DNA from 3 places in the Streptomyces sp. NPDC030296 genome. Region 2 is predicted to be linked to each of the others. Evidence: riboswitches for the same ligand, from Rfam matches in the RefSeq annotation. Region 2 holds a riboswitch; each other region holds the start of a gene.
What was found. Region 2 has a riboswitch for cyclic di-AMP ahead of ACZ4Z3_RS38465 (M23 family metallopeptidase). Riboswitches for the same ligand answer to the same signal wherever they lie in the genome.

Region 1 (5,291 bases), on a different contig from region 2:
GGGGTCGGTCGCCAGGCGCTCCGTCATCTCCTTCATCACGCCGTTCGCCTCCAGCGTGCCGATCGCGGAGGCGGCCCGCGGACACGTCAGGTAGTACGTCGTCGGGAACGGCGTCCCGTCCGGCAGGCGCGGCGCCGTCTCGACGACGTCCGGCTGCCCGCACGGGCACCGGTGCGCGATCGCGCGCAGTCCGCGCGGCGGGCGCCCGAGCTGCTGCTGGAAGGCCTCGACATCCGCGTCGGTGGGCTCGGTGCGCGGGGTGGAGGGCGGGGGCGTGTCCATACCTGTACGTAAGTCCTCTGGAGCTCTGGTCGGTTACTGGGCGGCGGCGTCGGCCTTGTCGACCCCGTCCCAGACGTTGGTGTACCAGGGGAGGTGGGCCGCCCCCTGCGTCGTGCGGGACTGCTTCGCCGCGTCCGGGTCGATCATGGTGTAGCCGGTCTCGCCCGGCATGACGTAGTGCAGCCGCTCCCGGATGCGCTGCTCGGCGTACGCGTCGTCCTGCCAGCGTGCCTTGAGGTCGCGCAGCTCCTCGACGCGCTCGCGCGCCTCCTGGCGCTGGCGCCGCATGTCGGCGATCTCGGCGCGCTGGGAGACGTACTGCCTTATGGGGTAGGCGAGGGCCACGATCATCGAGCAGAGGACGAGGGCGAGCAGCGCGGCCCGGCCGGTGAGCCGGGAGCGGCGCGCCTGGCGCCGGGTCTGGGAGCGGTAGACCCGGGCGGCCGTCTGCTCACCGAGCAGCTTCAGCCGGGTCGCGGTGGAGAAACGGTCCCGGTCCTTCACGGGCATGTCCCACTTCCCCTTCCTACGGGCCCAACGTGCGTACGTCCCCGCACACGGTACGGGACCGGGTACGGGGACGTACGTGCGACGCTTCCTACTGCCGCCCTACGGGGTCAGCCCTTGCTGTGCCCGTGGCGAGCAGGTCAGCCCTTGAAGCGCGGGAAGGCGCTGCGGCCGGCGTACACCGCGGCGTCGTCGAGGATCTCCTCGATGCGCAGCAGCTGGTTGTACTTGGCGACGCGGTCCGAGCGGGCCGGGGCGCCGGTCTTGATCTGGCCGCAGTTCACGGCGACGGCGAGGTCGGCGATGGTGACGTCCTCGGTCTCGCCGGAGCGGTGGGACATCATGCACTTGAAGCCGTTGCGCTGGGCCAGCTCGACGGCGTCCAGGGTCTCGGTGAGCGAGCCGATCTGGTTGACCTTGACGAGCAGCGCGTTGGCCGCGCCCTCCTCGATGCCGCGGGCGAGGCGCTCGGGGTTGGTGACGAACAGGTCGTCGCCGACGAGCTGCACCTTGTCGCCGAGGCGCTCGGTGATGGTCTTCCAGCCGTCCCAGTCGTCCTCGAACAGCGGGTCCTCGATGGAGACGAGCGGGTACGCGTCGACGAGCTCCGCGTAGTAGTCCGTCATCTCGGCGGCGGTGCGCTCCTTGCCCTCGAAGACGTAGACGCCGTCCTTGTAGAACTCGGAGGCGGCGACGTCGAGCGCCAGGGCGATCTGCTCGCCGGGGGTGTAGCCGGCCTCGTTGACGGCCTCGAGGATGAGGTCGAGGGCGGCGCGGTTGGAGTCCAGGTTCGGGGCGAAGCCGCCCTCGTCGCCGAGGCCGGTGTTCAGGCCCTTGCGCTTCAGGACCTTCTTGAGGGTGTGGTAGACCTCGGCGCCCCAGCGCAGCGCCTCGGAGAAGGACTCCGCGCCGATCGGGGCGATCATGAACTCCTGGATGTCCACGTTGGTGTCGGCGTGCGAGCCGCCGTTCAGGATGTTCATCATCGGAACGGGCAGCAGGTGCGCGTTCGGGCCGCCCAGGTAGCGGAAGAGCGGGAGGTCGCTGGCCTCGGAGGCGGCGTGGGCGACGGCGAGGGAGACGCCGAGGATGGCGTTGGCGCCGAGGGAGCCCTTGTTGTCGGTGGCGTCCAGGTCGAACATGGCCTGGTCGATCAGGCGCTGCTCGGTGGCGTCGTAGCCGACCAGCTCCGGGCCGATCTGCTCGATCACGGCGAGGACGGCCTTCTCGACGCCCTTGCCGAGGTAGCGGTTCGGGTCGCCGTCACGGAGCTCGATGGCCTCGAAGGCGCCCGTGGAGGCGCCGGACGGGACGGCGGCACGACCGGTGCTGCCGTCGTCGAGGCCGACCTCGACCTCGACCGTGGGGTTGCCTCGGGAGTCCAGGATTTCCCGGGCTACGACGACGTCGATGGACGGCACGAGCATCTCCTTCTTGGGATGTGACGCGTTGGTGCGGGGCCACGGGGGCCGTGCGACTAGAGCCTAACCGCCCCGGGGCCGTCGGCAGCCGACCGACCGTCCCGTGGACAGACAGACCGTACCCATTGTTCCAGCTCGGAACAAAGGGGGGTGGGCAGGAAAGTGAACAGAAGGGGGAGCGCGACGGCCCCGGACACAGAAAAACCCCGCCCCGGTGCGTACGGGGGAATGCGCACCGGGGCGGGGAGCCCGTGGGGACGGGGGACGGCCCTCACGAGGTCTTCACTCAGGAGGACACGGCTGTGAGCGGACCCCGGTTCAGCCGGGGAGCGGCCTTTTTTTCGGCCCGGCCGAACCGCGGTCCCGGCCAGGCCGCGGCGGACCCCAGGGGCCCGGCCGCGGCGACCGTCCGGAACCGGCCGTCAGCTCAGGTGGAGCTGCTGGCCGGGGTAGATGAAGTCGGCGTCGTCGATGATGTCCTTGTTCAGCTCGAAGAGCTTCTCCCAGCCACCCTTGACGTTCTTCTTCGCGGCGATGCTGCTGAGGGTGTCGCCCTTGACGACCTTGTACTCGCCGTCGCCCTTCTTGACCTTCTTGCCGGTCGGGGTCTCGACGGTGGCGCGCTCGGAGGAACGCGAGGCGCGGGTCTCCTGGGTGCTCTTCTGCGAGGAGGAAGAGGACGAGGAGGGGCTCGAGCCGGAGTTGCCGGAGGAGGCGGCGGCACCGTCGTACGAGGCGCCGGACAGGCCCTTGCCGCAGACCGGCCAGGCACCCTTGCCCTGGCCCGCGAGGACCTTCTCGGCGATGGCGATCTGCTGGGCCTTGCTGGCCTGGTCGGCGGTGGAGGCGTACTGCGTACCGCCGTAAGCGGCCCAGGTGGAGGCCGAGAACTGCAGACCGCCGTAGTAGCCGTTGCCGGTGTTGATGGTCCAGTCGCCGCCGGACTCGCACTGGGCGACGGCGTCCCACTCGGACGCGGTGGCGGCGGAGGCGCTGCCGGCCGCCATGAGCGGGGCGGCTATCGCGGCGGCGCCGGTGACACCGGCGACGGCGATGGCGCGGGCGGTCTTGGACGGACGGCGGTGCTTGCCCTTGCTGGAAAACAGCATGGAGTGATCCCCTCACCGACGCCTACGAGGTGAGCTGTCGGGTTCGGGCCGGTTGAGTTGCCCGGCCGCACCCGCTCGCCTTTCGGCTCACGTGATGCGGCTTCACCCCGAGCCGGTGCCGGCGGTGTGACCCCAAGGGCCTCAACCGCCGGACCCGGCACAAACCTTGGGTCCCCCGCTCCTGCCTACGGCGCTTGACGCGACGACTGTTCCGAGCGGCCGTCGGCAGGATTCGGCGTGACGACCGCAGGGGCCCGCTGTGGCGAGCGGTCACGACCGTAAACACGTGATTCGCCGAATTTCAAAGACGATCAGGGGGTCTGTGATTCATCTCCCACCGAGATCAAAACGGGCATTAAGGGGCGAACCGTGACCCGAACTGCCGCTACTTTTCGCCCGTTTCGGCACCGACTTCCAGGGTCTGACCGGGAAGGATGAGGTCCGGGTCGGTCCCGACCGTGCCCTCGTTCTCGGCGTACAGCTCCCGCCACCCGCCGGTCAGCTCAAGGGAGTCGGCGATGGCCGTCAGACTGTCCCCGGGGCGGACGGTGTACGAGCCGTCGACAGCCTCGCGGGACGCGTCGCCGCCACGGGAGGCATGACGGCCGGTGGAGGCGTCGCCACGGGAGTCGGCCACGTCCGTGTGGACGCCCTCCTCGGCGCTGGCGCCACGGTGGCGACCGGTGCCGGCGTCGGCATCGCCGCTGGTGGAAGGGGTGTCGCCCGGCGTGGAGTTGTCCGAGTCGCCATTCTTGGCGTCGACCTCGGCCGAGCTGCCGGATTCCTGCGAACCGCCGACGCGGCCGGAGCCCGAGGACTCAGCGGACTCGGAGGAGTCGCCCGCGTCCGCGTCGGCCTTGGCGGAGTCCCCGGAGGCACGAGAGGACGAATCCGACGAACCGGACAAGTCAGATGACTCCGAGGAATCAGACGAGTCGCTGGACTTGGTGGAGATGCCCGACGAGTTGGACGAACCGGACGAATCACCAGAGCTGGACGAATCGCCCGCCACCCCGGTGTTCACGTCGGCCGAGGCGGAGTCGCCGTCGAGGTTGTGGAGGAGTCCGCAGGTCGACCAGGCGCCCACACCCTGGTCGTCGAGGATCCTCTCGGCGACCGCGATTTGCTGCGAACGGCTGGCCTGGTCGGGGCTGGTCGCGTAGTCGAGGCCGCCGTGGTTCTCCCAGTCGGCCTGGGAGATCTGGAGGCCGCCGTAGCGTCCGTTCCCGGTGTCCGCGCTCCAGGAGCCGCCGCTCTCGCACTCCGCCACCTGGTCCCAGGTGGTTCCACTGGCCGCACTCGCGCCGGTGGCGCCGAGGAGCGGGATGGCGATGGCGGAGCCGGTCACTCCCGCCGCGACGAGGAGTGCCGGAGCCTGACGGGGGCGACGGTGACGACCGTTCCCGGAGAGCATGCGGTTGCCTTTCACGCGACAGCAGAGATCTGTGCGAGGGATGTGACGACCCTTCGCACTGACGTGTGAACGTAGCCGTAGACGATCAGTTGTCACAAGTTAATGCAGCGGAGATCACGTGAAGATCACGAACTTGAGGGTGCGTCACCTTCGGCCGCTGATCCTGATAAGGGCACAGGCCGTTCATCAGCCCTGACGCGGTGTGAACTCGACGGGAAGGGTGCGCAGTCCGCGCATGATGAGCCCGCCGCGCCAGCGCAGGTCCGCCGGGTCGGCGGCGAGCCGCAGGTCGGGCAGGCGGGTGAGGAGCGTCGCCAGCGCGGTCTGCCCCTCCAGGCGGGCGAGGGGCGCGCCCAGGCAGTAGTGGATGCCGTGGCCGTAGCCGAGGTGCTGGTTGTCGCGGCGGGACAGGTCGAGGGTGTCGGGGTCGGCGAAACGGGCGGGGTCGCGGTCGGCCGCCGCGAGGACCACCAGCACCGGGTCGCCGGGGGCGATGTCCTGCCCGCCGACGGTGAGCGGCCGCGTGGCGAACCGCCAGGTGGCCAGCTCCACCGGCCC
Region 2 (5,291 bases):
GACGAGGGATGAGGGGGCGGCCTTTATTCCCCCCATCCCTTCAATGTGACGCATCCCAAAACTGGTTGCCTACTGGTTGCTTGAAATTTGAAGCAGGGGATAGGGTCGCGGCGAGCGCTGTGATTCAAAACTGAAGCACAGCGGCAGTCACACCCAGGACCGGAGAACCCGCATGCCCGACTTCCCCGCTGCCACCCCGCGTGCCCGCGTCCGGGTACCGCTGCGCTTCCAGGACGGCTACGGCGTCGACGCCGAGATGGTCACCTTCCACGGCCTCGTCGACGGCCGTGAGCACCTGGCGATCGTGGTCGGCGACCCCGCCCCCGGCACGGCCCCGCTGGTCCGGATGCACTCCGAGTGCCTGACCGGCGACGTCTTCGGCTCGGCCCGCTGCGACTGCGGTCCCCAGCTGCGCGAGGCGGTGGAGCGGATCGCCGACCAGGGCGGGGTGCTCCTCTACCTCCGCCAGGAGGGCCGCGGCATCGGCCTCTACAACAAGCTCGACGCGTACGCCCTCCAGGACCAGGGCCTCGACACCTACGAGGCGAACACGGCGCTAGGGCTGCCGGAGGACGCCCGCGACTACACGGCTGCGGCCCAGATGCTGGGCGCCCTCGGCATCGACGAGCTGGACCTGCTCTCCAACAACCCCGACAAGGCGCGGCAACTGCGCGACCTCGGCGTCGGCGTCCGGCACCGCGTCCCCACCGGCGTCTTCACCACCGCCCACAACGTCCGCTACCTCCGGGCGAAGGTCCTCACCACCCAGCACACCCTGCCCCTGGCGGAACTGACGGCGGGTTGAACGCCCGGCCGGGACGCCGGCGGGGGGCCTCTGGGGTCTTTCGTTTGGATCATGCCGACTTCGGCAACGGTGCCTTGACTGCTCCGGTGAGCGGGGCGTGACGCGCGTGCCACGCCCCGCGGCCCAGGCGTGATCCAAACGACAGGCCCTGGGCTACGCCCGCGCCCTCGTGCGGTTCCTGCCCGTCCTCCTCGTCGTCAGCGGCCTCTGCTACGACCACTTCATGCCGCGTGACTCAGGGCCGTCCCCTTCTTCACCGCGGCGCAGACCGCGGTACAGCAGCGTGGGCGAGGAGGGCGCGCTCACCGAGATCTCGACCGAGGCGGACGCGCTCACCGAGATCTCGACCGTCGCCACCGTCGCCGTCCTGGCCGTGGCCGTCAACCGACTCGTCCGGCGCAGTGACGCCCGCCTCGCCACGGCCCGCGAGATCGCGGAGGCGGCGCAGCGGGCCGTCCTGCCGAGGCCCCAGGAGCGGATCGGGGAGGGCTGGAGATCGCGGCGCGGTACGAGGCCGTGCAGGGCGTGGCCTCGATCGGCGGCGATCTGTACGCGGTGCAGAACTCCCCCCACGGTCTACGGCTGATCGCGGGGGACGTACGCGGCAGGGGGCTCGGCGCGGTGGCGGCGGTGGCCGTGCTGATCGGCGCGTTCCGGGAGGCGGCCGAGCAGGAGTCGACCCTGGAGGCCGTGGCCCAGCGGCTGGAGCGGGCGCTCGCACGGGAGGTCACCAGGCGGGACCCCCGCGCGGCGGGACCCCACCGTGCCGTACGAGGGGTTTGTGACGGCCGTCCTCGCGGAGTTCCCGCCCGGCGCCGGACTGGGCCGTATCTCAACCGGCGTCATCCGGCTCCGCTGCTGCTCCACGCCGACGGCGCTCTGGGGACCCTCGACACCCCGTGGACCGCGCTGCCGCTCGGCCTCGACGAGCTGGGCACCTGGCCGGACCGCGCGGAGGAGGTCGTGTTCCCGGCCGGCGCGACGCTGCTGTTCTCCACGGACGGCCTGTCCGAGGCGCGGAACGCGGACGGCGTCTTCTCCGACCCGGCCGCCCGGCTCGCCGGCCGTACTTCCCCGCCCCGCGCGCCCTGTGACGACGCTCGCCGAAGAGGTCCGCGAGCACACCGGCGACGGAGCCGCGGACGACATGGCGCTGTTGGCCGCGCACCGCCCCTGAGGAATTTCACTGAGCGTGCCCACCCGAACCCCCTCCGCATTACAACTGACGCACCGTCAGCGCGACTGGAGCGTCCGAGGCGGGGTCAACTCGCCCGTTTTCCACCGCTGATGACCCGTAAGTCCAGCGCAGAAAGCCGAACGATCATTCAGAATCGCTTGGAATGCCGCCCCCGCGTCTATTAACGTTCGATAACGCAGCGCGGTCGTCCCAGCCGTCACAAGAGGCGGCTCCGTGCTCACGCGCCGAATCCCGTAGGGAACCGGGGAACCACCACCCTGGGGTGAATCGCGCGCAAACCGCCGTGGGAGCACGTTCGGTTTACGCGCGTAGGAGACCTTCCGCTCCGAACCCGTCAGCTAACCCGGTAGGCGAAGGAAGGAAAGGAGTACGCCCCACGTGGCGTCCAACCGGTCCGCGACCGAAGCCCCGTTCGTGCCGAGCCAACGCAGCGGCGAACCAGAGACCTTCGGCTTCGGCAGCTACGACAGCGAGAACGAGGGCCCCTTCCAGGAGTGGAACCCCACCGCGGAGTCCCTCCGCCCCGTCCGCGGTCGGCACCGTGTGGCCAAGACCAAGCAGCGTGGCGGGTTCGCCCGTAGCTCCACGGTTCTCGGCGTCGGCGTCATAGCCGCCGTCAGTGGCGCCGGCATGGCCAGCGCCCAGAGCGGCAAGGCCCCGGTGGCCATCTCCATGCCGGACATGCCGAACGTGGGCTCGGTCTTCGAGGACGATGACGCCGCCGACGAGCCCGAGGGCTCGACCGCCCCGCTCAGCCAGGCCGGCCTCATCGCCGCCGACACCCAGCAGGGCACCACCGACGCCGGTGAGGCGCTGCGCGCGCGCATCATGCAGCAGGCCGAGTCCCAGCAGGACGCGTTCGACCTGAAGGCCGCCGAGGCCGCCCAGACCGCCGCCGCGAAGAAGGCCGCGGACCAGGCCGCCGAGGAGAAGAAGGAAGCCGAGGCCAAGGAGGCCGCCGCCAAGAAGAAGGCGGAGGAAGAGGCCGCGAAGAAGAAGGAAGCCGAGCGCCTGGCCGCCCTGGCCAAGCAGTACACGCTGCCGACCTCCTCGTACACGATCACCTCCACCTTCGGCCAGGCCGGCCCCTACTGGTCCTCCGGCTACCACACCGGCCTCGACTTCGCCGCCCCCACGGGCACCCTCCTCAAGGCCGTCCACAGCGGCACGATCACGCAGGCGGGCTGGGACGGCTCGTACGGCTACAAGACCGTGCTCACGCTCGACGACGGCACCGAGATCTGGTACGCCCACCAGTCCTCCATCAGCGTCAGCGTCGGCCAGAAGGTCGGCACGGGCGACGTCATCGGCCGCGTCGGCGCCACGGGCAACGTCACCGGCGCCCACTGCCACCTGGAGGTCCACACGGCCGGCTCGGGCACCGGCATCGACCCGGCGGCGTGGCTGCGCAGCAAGGGCCTGACCGTCTGACCTCGGCCCCGCCCGAGACGAATGTGGCGCCGCGTGAGGCCAAGGCCTGACGCGGCGTCCGTCATGTCACCCGGAATGCGACCGTCGGACCGGGTGGTTGAAGCAACACATGACTTCTCTTCGCAAGCTGGGCACGTCCGACCTCGAGGTCTTTCCGCTCTCCCTCGGCGGCAACGTCTTCGGCTGGACGGCGGACGAAACAGAGTCCTTCGCCGTCCTGGACGCCTACGCCGAGGCCGGCGGCAACTTCATCGACACCGCCGACTCCTACTCCGCGTGGGTCGACGGCAACACGGGCGGTGAGTCCGAGACGATCATCGGCAGGTGGGTGAAGGCCCGCGGCAACCGGGCCGACGTGGTGATCGCGACGAAGGTCAGCCAGCACCCCGAGTACCAGGGCCTCTCCGCCGCCACCATCAAGGCCGCCGCGGACGCTTCGCTGGCCCGCCTGGGCACCGACCACATCGACCTCTACTACACGCACTTCGACAGGCCCGAGGTGCCCGTGGAGGAGATCATCACCGCCCTCGACGACCTCGTGAGGGCGGGCAAGGTCCGCGCGATCGCCGCGTCCAACATCACCCCCGAGCGCCTCCAGGCATCCCTGGACTTCTCGGCCCGCGAGGGCCTGGCCCGCTATGTGGCGCTCCAGCCCCACTACAACCTGGTCTCCCGCGACACCTACGAGGGCGCCCTCCAGTCGGTGGCCGCCGACGCGGGCCTCTCCGCAGTCCCCTACTTCGCCCTGGCCAAGGGCTTCCTCACCGGCAAGTACCGCCCCGGCACCACGGTCGACAGCCCCCGCGCCGCCGGCGCCGGCGCCTACCTGGACACCCCGAGGGGCCCCCGCGTCCTCGCCGCCCTCGACGAGATCGCCCGCTCCAGGAACGCCGAGATCGCCACGATCGCCCTGTCCTGGCTCGCGTCCCAGCCGACGGTAACCGCCCCCATCACCTCGGCCCGCACCACCACCCAACTCCCCCCACTCCTGGCAGCAGCCGACCTCACCCTCACTCCGGAGGAACTGAAGACCCTGACAGAGGCATCGGAGTAACCCGCACCGCGACGGCGCAAGCCCCAGGGACGGGCCCGCCGCACACGGACGACCCGACGCATGTCGCCGGGGCGCCGCAGGCCCCGCGGCGGGTGTGCCGCGTACGGACGCAAGGGGGTGTGCCGGGGGGTGTCCGCCCGCAGCGGTTGGCGCGTCAACGGGTCCCGCTTCCCGAGAAACCGATTCCGCGCCGTTCCGAGGATGGACACCCCCCGGCGCGCCCCCGACCCACCCCGCACCCGAGGGCGCCCCAGCCCCCACAAGCCGCAAGCAACCCACCCACCGCTAAGACCAGTACGGCCGATACGGCACAGCCGAAACCGCCGGATACGGCGACGCCGCCCCAGCCCCGTGCCCAAGCCCCGGCCCCTGGCCGTACCCATACCCGTACCCGTATCCGTACCCCGGCCAAGGCAACGGCATCGACGGCCCCGGCGCAGCCACCGGCACCACCCCCCGCCCCGCGTAGGCCAACGCCGGCCGAGCCAGCTCCCGCCGCCGCCACAGCTCGAACAGCAGCTGCCGCTCGCGGAGCACGAAGTCACTCCCGCCCCGCCCCAACCGCCCCCGCCGCCGCAGAAAGGCCAGCGACGTCGCGTACACCTCGTACTCCGCGACGACCCGGGCACCAGCCTTGCCGAAGTGGTACGACGCGTAGTCCCGCGCCACCCGCCGGGCCCGCATCGACCCCAGCACGAACGGCTCGGGCGGCGTCAGCCACCCCGCCGCCGCGTACACCGGCAGTTCCTCCCGCACGGCCCGCAGCTCCCGCTGCCGCACCCAGATCGACAACCACGTCAGCA
Region 3 (5,291 bases), on a different contig from region 2:
GGGCGACGGCGGCGATGTGTTCGAGGAGGGCGGAGGCGACGCCGCGGCCCTGGTGGGCGTCCTGGACGAGGAAGGCGACCTCGGCCTCGTCGGCGGGGGCCGAGGCGGGCATTCCGTCGGGGCCGATCCGGTCATAGCGTACGGTGGCGATGAACTCGCCGCCGACGGTGGCGGCGAGACCCACCCGATCCACGAAGTCGTGGTGCGTGAAGCGGTGGACGTCCTTGGCGGACAGGCGAGGGTACGGCGCGAAGAAGCGGTAGTACTTCGACTCGTCGGAGACCTGCTCGTAGAAGCTGACCAGACGCTCGGCGTCATCAACGGTGATGGGCCGGACGCGTGCGGTGCCGCCGTCGCGCAGCACCACGTCGGCCTCCCAGTGGGCGGGGTACTCGTGCCGGTCCGACGAGGTCTGCATGGGCCCCAGAGTACGGCTCGCGTCCGACGACGGCGCGGGGCAGTCTGGGGAATCACGACAGCCGGTGCGCGGTCAGGCCGTGGGCCCGTTCCGGTGACGCTTCACGATATGGGAAACTGGTCTAGACAACCCGGTCTAGACCTCTTCGAGGTACCCGAGACACACCTGAAGGGCAGCATCACATGGCTGAGCGCCGCGTCAACGTCGGCTGGGCCGAGGGCCTCCACGCCCGCCCCGCTTCCATCTTCGTCCGGGCCGCCACGGCCTCCGGTATCCCCGTGACGATCGCCAAGGCCGACGGCAACCCCGTCAACGCCGGTTCCATGCTGGCGGTCCTGGGCCTGGGCGCCCAGGGCGGCGAGGAGGTCGTCCTCGCCTCCGACGCCGAGGGCGCGGACGCCGCGCTCGACCGTCTGGCGAAGCTCGTCGCCGAGGGCCTCGAGGAGCTCCCCGAGACGGTCTGACCCACGCGGCAGCGGCCGGAAGGCCACTCGCGGCAGCACTGAAGGGCTCGTCCGATTTATCGGGCGAGCCCTTCGCATTTCCCTGGGCAGAGGGGTCGGATAAATCTGTCCGCGACGTCGTTAAATCCGTCCGCGGGCAGCAGAAATTACGCCCCTCGAATTCATACCTTCTTTGTATACGGCCCTCGTGTTAATGCCGCAGACTCGGCGTGTTTACGGGGTGTTGCGAAGTCCTCACACGGTCCGGTCGGTCGGGACGCTCCGGCGTCGCGGGCCGGCCGGGAAAGCGCAGCCGGTGCGCCGAGGTGGCCCGCTCGGTGTGCAGAGCGGTGATCGTCCGCGCGCGCTCGCTGTCACCGCGGGCCACGGCGTCCACGATGCCGCCGTGCTCGGCCCAGGACTCCACGGGGTTGGCCGGCGCCTCGACCGCGTACATCCAGGCGATCTTGTGCCGTAGCTGGGCGAGCGTCGAGGTCAGGGCAGGGCTCCCGGAGGCCTGGGCGAGCGTCTCGTGGAACCAGCCGCCCAGGGAGCGCAGATCCTCGCTGTTGCCCCGCCTGGCCCGCTCCTGGCCCAGCCTGACCAGGCCGCGCAGGACCTTCAGGTGCGCCTCCGTGCGGCGCTGGGCGGCGCGGGCGGCGCCGAGGGGCTCGAGCAGCATGCGCATCTCCAGCAGGTCGGATGCCTCCTGCTCGGTCGGCTCGGCGACGCACGCGCCCGCGTGCCTGCGGGTCACCACGAAGCCCTCGGCCTCCAGCGTGCGCAGTGCCTCGCGCACGGGGACGCGGCTCACGCCGTAGCGGCGGGCGAGCAGTTCCTCGGTGAGGCGGCTGCCGCGCTCGTAGACACCCGCGACGATGTCATCACGGATCGCCGTGCATACCGAGTGCGCCGGAATACGCATGACCGACCTCCGCCTTAATCCCCGTGAAACGTCATTGATTGACGTGTGTTCAGCTGACTCTATTGCAGCGGGCCGGAATTTCCGATGGCGGGCCGGAATCCATGGATATTTTTTGGACAGCGGGTACGCCGCAACAAGGAAAGCCCCGGCTCGGTGAGCCGGGGCCTCCTGAAGCGGTGAGGCTTTCGTCAGACGTTCACGCCGTGCGAGCGCAGGTACGCGACAGGGTCGATGTCCGAGCCGTACTCGGCCGTCGTGCGGGCCTCGAAGTGCAGGTGCGGGCCGGTGACGTTGCCGGTCGCCCCGGAGAGGCCGATCTGCTGGCCGGGGGTGACCGTCTGGCCGACGGAGACGCTGATGGACGACAGGTGGCCGTACTGGGTGAACGTGCCGTCGTTCATCTTGATCACGACGTTGTTGCCGTACGCGCCGCCCCAGCCGGCCTCGACGACGGTGCCGGCGCCCACGGCGTGGACGGGCGTGCCGGAGGCGGCGTGGAAGTCGACACCGGTGTGGCTGCCGGAGGACCAGACGGCGCCGCCCGACTTGTAGCCGGTGGAGATGTAGGAGCCGGTGATGGGAGAGACGTACGCGTTCAGGCGCTCGCGCTCGGCGGCGCGGGCGGCACGTGCCTTGATCTCCTCGCGCTCCTCGGCGGCGGCGCGCTCCTGCTTCGCCTTCTCGGCGGCGGCCTTGCGGGCCTCCTCCTGCGCCTTCTGCTTGACGGCGGCCACCTCGGCGGCCTGCTGCTGAGCGGCCGCCTGGGCGTCGACCTGCTCGGCGACCGTGTCACCGAGGACGATGATCTGGTTCAGCCCCGTCTGCTCGGGGGCGGGCTCCGCTGCGAGCGCCGGGACGGCGACGGTGCCGACGACACCGGTGGTGGTGAGAGCGGCGACGCCCACGGTCCTCGTGGTCGTGCGCTTCACGCGGCCGGGACGGCGGTGCTTCCCGGGAGCGCGGGTGAACGCCATGGAGTGGCTGATCCTTTCCTTCCCTCTCGCCTACCGGGTTAGCTGACGGGTTCGGAGCAGGAAGGTCTCCTACGGACACCCCTCGTTTCGCGAAGCTCGCGAAGGGCACCCGATTCACCCCAGGGACTGCGGTGGGTCCCCGGCTCCCCTGGCTCGCGCCGTGGGGGACTCGGCGATGACTGTCCGGTGCCGCGGGTGCGGCGAACTGCTGGCGAACAGCCGGACCGACGCTAAGCGGGCCGCCTCCGAAATAACAAACGCATCACGGGTTTTGAGGCATACGCCACAGGTCAGACGTGCAACCTCCCCCATCAATGCGAGCAATACGGGCAAACAGGGGCCCCGGTGACACTTCCGTCACCGGGGCCCCTCGTCGGCCTGCCCGCCCGCGAGCCGGTTGCCCTCGGCTTCTACTCGGCGGGTACGACGGTGACTTCGCCGATCCCGAGGGCCCTGACCGGCTCCTCGATCTGCGCGGCGTCACCGACGAGGACGGTCACCAGACGGTCCACCGGGAAGGCGCTCACGACGGCCGCGGTGGCCTCCACGGTGCCGGTGGCGGCGAGCTGTCGGTACAGCGTCGACTGGTAGTCGTCCGGCAGGTGTTGCTCGACCTGGTCGGCCAGGGTGCTCGCCACGGCGGCTGCCGTCTCGAACTTGAGAGGGGCGACCCCGACGAGGTTCTGCACGGCGACGTCCCGCTCGGCGTCGGTCAGGCCCTCGGCGGCGAGGGTGCGCAGCACCGTCCACAGGTCGTCGAGCGCCGGACCGGTGTTCGGTGTGTCCACGGAACCGCTGATGGCGAGCATCGAGACACCGGAGCCGTCGGGCGCGGAGCGCAGCACCTGGCCGAACGCGCGCACGCCGTAGGTGTAGCCCTTCTCCTCGCGCAGGACGCGGTCCAGGCGGGAGGTGAGGGTGCCGCCGAGGCAGTAGGTGCCGAGCACCTGGGCCGGCCACACCCGGTCGTGCCGGTCGACGCCCACGCGGCCGATGAGCAGCTGCGTCTGGACGGCGCCGGGACGGTCCACGATGACCACGCGCCCGGTGTCGTCGGCGCTCACCGCCGGCATGGTGCGGGGCTTGGCCGGGGAGCCCGTCCAGGCGCCCAGGGTGTCGCCGAGCACCGCGTCGAGGTCGACGCCGGTGAGGTCGCCGACGATCACGGCGGTGGCCGTCGCCGGGCGGACGTGCCGCTCGTAGAAGGCGCGTACGGCGGCGGAGTCGATGCTCGCCACGGTCTCCTCGGTGCCCTGGCGGGGGCGGGACATGCGGGAGTCCGCCGGGAACAGCTGCTTGGAGAGCTCCTTCGCGGCCCGGCGGCCCGGGTTCGCGGTCTCGTGCGGGATCTCGTCGAGCCGGTTGGCCACGAGCCGCTCGATCTCACTGTCCGCGAACGCGGGGGCCCGCAGGGCGTCGGCGAGCAGACCGAGCGCCTTGCCCAGCCGCGACACGGGCACTTCGAGGGAGAGGCGGACGCCGGGGTGGTCGGCGTGCGAGTCGAGGGTGGCGCCGCAGCGCTCCAGCTCGGCGGCGAACTCCTCGGCGGAGTGCTTGTCGGTGCCCTCGGAGAAGGCCCTCGTCATGATCGTGGCGACGCCGTCGAGTCCGGCGGGCTCGGCGTCGAGGGGGGCGTCGAGGAGAACCTCGACGGCGACGACCTGCTGGCCGGGGCGGTGACAGCGGAGCACCGTCAGGCCGTTGTCCAGGGTGCCGCGCTCGGGCGCCGGGAACGCCCAGGGCCTGGCCTCGCCGGCCTGGGGCTGCGGGTGGAAGTCCATGGTCGCGAGCTCGGTCACTTCGCCGACTCCTCGTTCTCGTCGGTGGTCGCGTCGGCGTCCGTCGCCGCGCTCTCGGCCTCGTCGTCGGCGTCGTCGACGGGTTCGTAGACGAGCACCGCGCGGTTGTCGGGCCGCAGGCGGGCCTTGGCGACCTCCTGGACCTCCTCGGCGGTCACGTCGAGTACCCGGTCGACGGCGGTGAGGGCGAGCTTGGGGTCACCGAACAGGACCGCGAAGCGGCACAGTTCGTCGGCGCGGCCCGCGACCGTGCCGAGCCGGTCCAGCCACTCGCGCTCCAACTGGGCGTGGGCGCGCTCCATCTCCTCGGCCGTGGGGCCCTCCGCGGCGAACCGGGCGAGCTCCTCGTCGACGGCGGCCTCGATGACGGGCACCTCGACGTCGCCGGAGGTCTTGACGTCCATCCAGGCCAGGGACGGGGCGCCGGCCAGGCGCAGCAGACCGAACCCGGCCGTCACCGCCGTGCGGTCGCGGCGCACGAGCCGGTTGTAGAGGCGGGAGGACTCGCCGCCGCCGAGGATGGCGAGGGCCAGGTCGGCCGCGTCGCACGCGCGTGTGCCGTCCTCCGGGAGGCGGTAGGCGGCCATCAGCGCACGCGCGGGCACCTTCTCCTCGACGACCTCGCGGTGCTGCTCGCCGATGACGTCGGGCAGGCCGCCGTCACGCGGCTGCGGCTTGCCGTCGTAGGACGGGATGGAGCCGAAGTACTTCTCGATCCAGGCGAGGGTCTGC

Region 1: another riboswitch for cyclic di-AMP. It lies ahead of ACZ4Z3_RS29855 (transglycosylase family protein); the one in region 2 lies ahead of ACZ4Z3_RS38465 (M23 family metallopeptidase).
Region 3: another riboswitch for cyclic di-AMP. It lies ahead of ACZ4Z3_RS18795 (M23 family metallopeptidase); the one in region 2 lies ahead of ACZ4Z3_RS38465 (M23 family metallopeptidase).

What each region holds. Positions count from the first base shown of each region.
Region 1 covers NZ_JBVICQ010000011.1:162,196-167,486, reverse strand. The annotation lists gene ACZ4Z3_RS29870 (DUF501 domain-containing protein) at 1-282, opposite strand, end outside; gene ACZ4Z3_RS29865 (FtsB family cell division protein) at 316-792, opposite strand; gene eno (phosphopyruvate hydratase) at 930-2,210, opposite strand; gene ACZ4Z3_RS29855 (transglycosylase family protein) at 2,633-3,319, opposite strand; cyclic di-AMP (ydaO/yuaA leader) riboswitch at 3,324-3,522, opposite strand; gene ACZ4Z3_RS29850 (transglycosylase family protein) at 3,705-4,733, opposite strand; gene ACZ4Z3_RS29845 (cytochrome P450 family protein) at 4,920-5,291, opposite strand, start outside.
Region 2 covers NZ_JBVICQ010000021.1:55,176-60,466, forward strand. The annotation lists gene ACZ4Z3_RS38450 (GTP cyclohydrolase II) at 173-805, shown strand; gene ACZ4Z3_RS38455 (hypothetical protein) at 975-1,391, shown strand; gene ACZ4Z3_RS38460 (SpoIIE family protein phosphatase) at 1,427-2,167, shown strand; cyclic di-AMP (ydaO/yuaA leader) riboswitch at 2,216-2,371, shown strand; gene ACZ4Z3_RS38465 (M23 family metallopeptidase) at 2,382-3,434, shown strand; gene ACZ4Z3_RS38470 (aldo/keto reductase) at 3,544-4,488, shown strand; gene ACZ4Z3_RS38475 (PrsW family intramembrane metalloprotease) at 4,774-5,291, opposite strand, start outside.
Region 3 covers NZ_JBVICQ010000006.1:132,732-138,022, reverse strand. The annotation lists gene ACZ4Z3_RS18810 (bifunctional acetate--CoA ligase family protein/GNAT family N-acetyltransferase) at 1-418, opposite strand, end outside; gene ACZ4Z3_RS18805 (HPr family phosphocarrier protein) at 601-882, shown strand; gene ACZ4Z3_RS18800 (GntR family transcriptional regulator) at 1,073-1,786, opposite strand; gene ACZ4Z3_RS18795 (M23 family metallopeptidase) at 1,975-2,760, opposite strand; cyclic di-AMP (ydaO/yuaA leader) riboswitch at 2,773-2,945, opposite strand; gene ACZ4Z3_RS18790 (M16 family metallopeptidase) at 3,171-4,559, opposite strand; gene ACZ4Z3_RS18785 (M16 family metallopeptidase) at 4,556-5,291, opposite strand, start outside.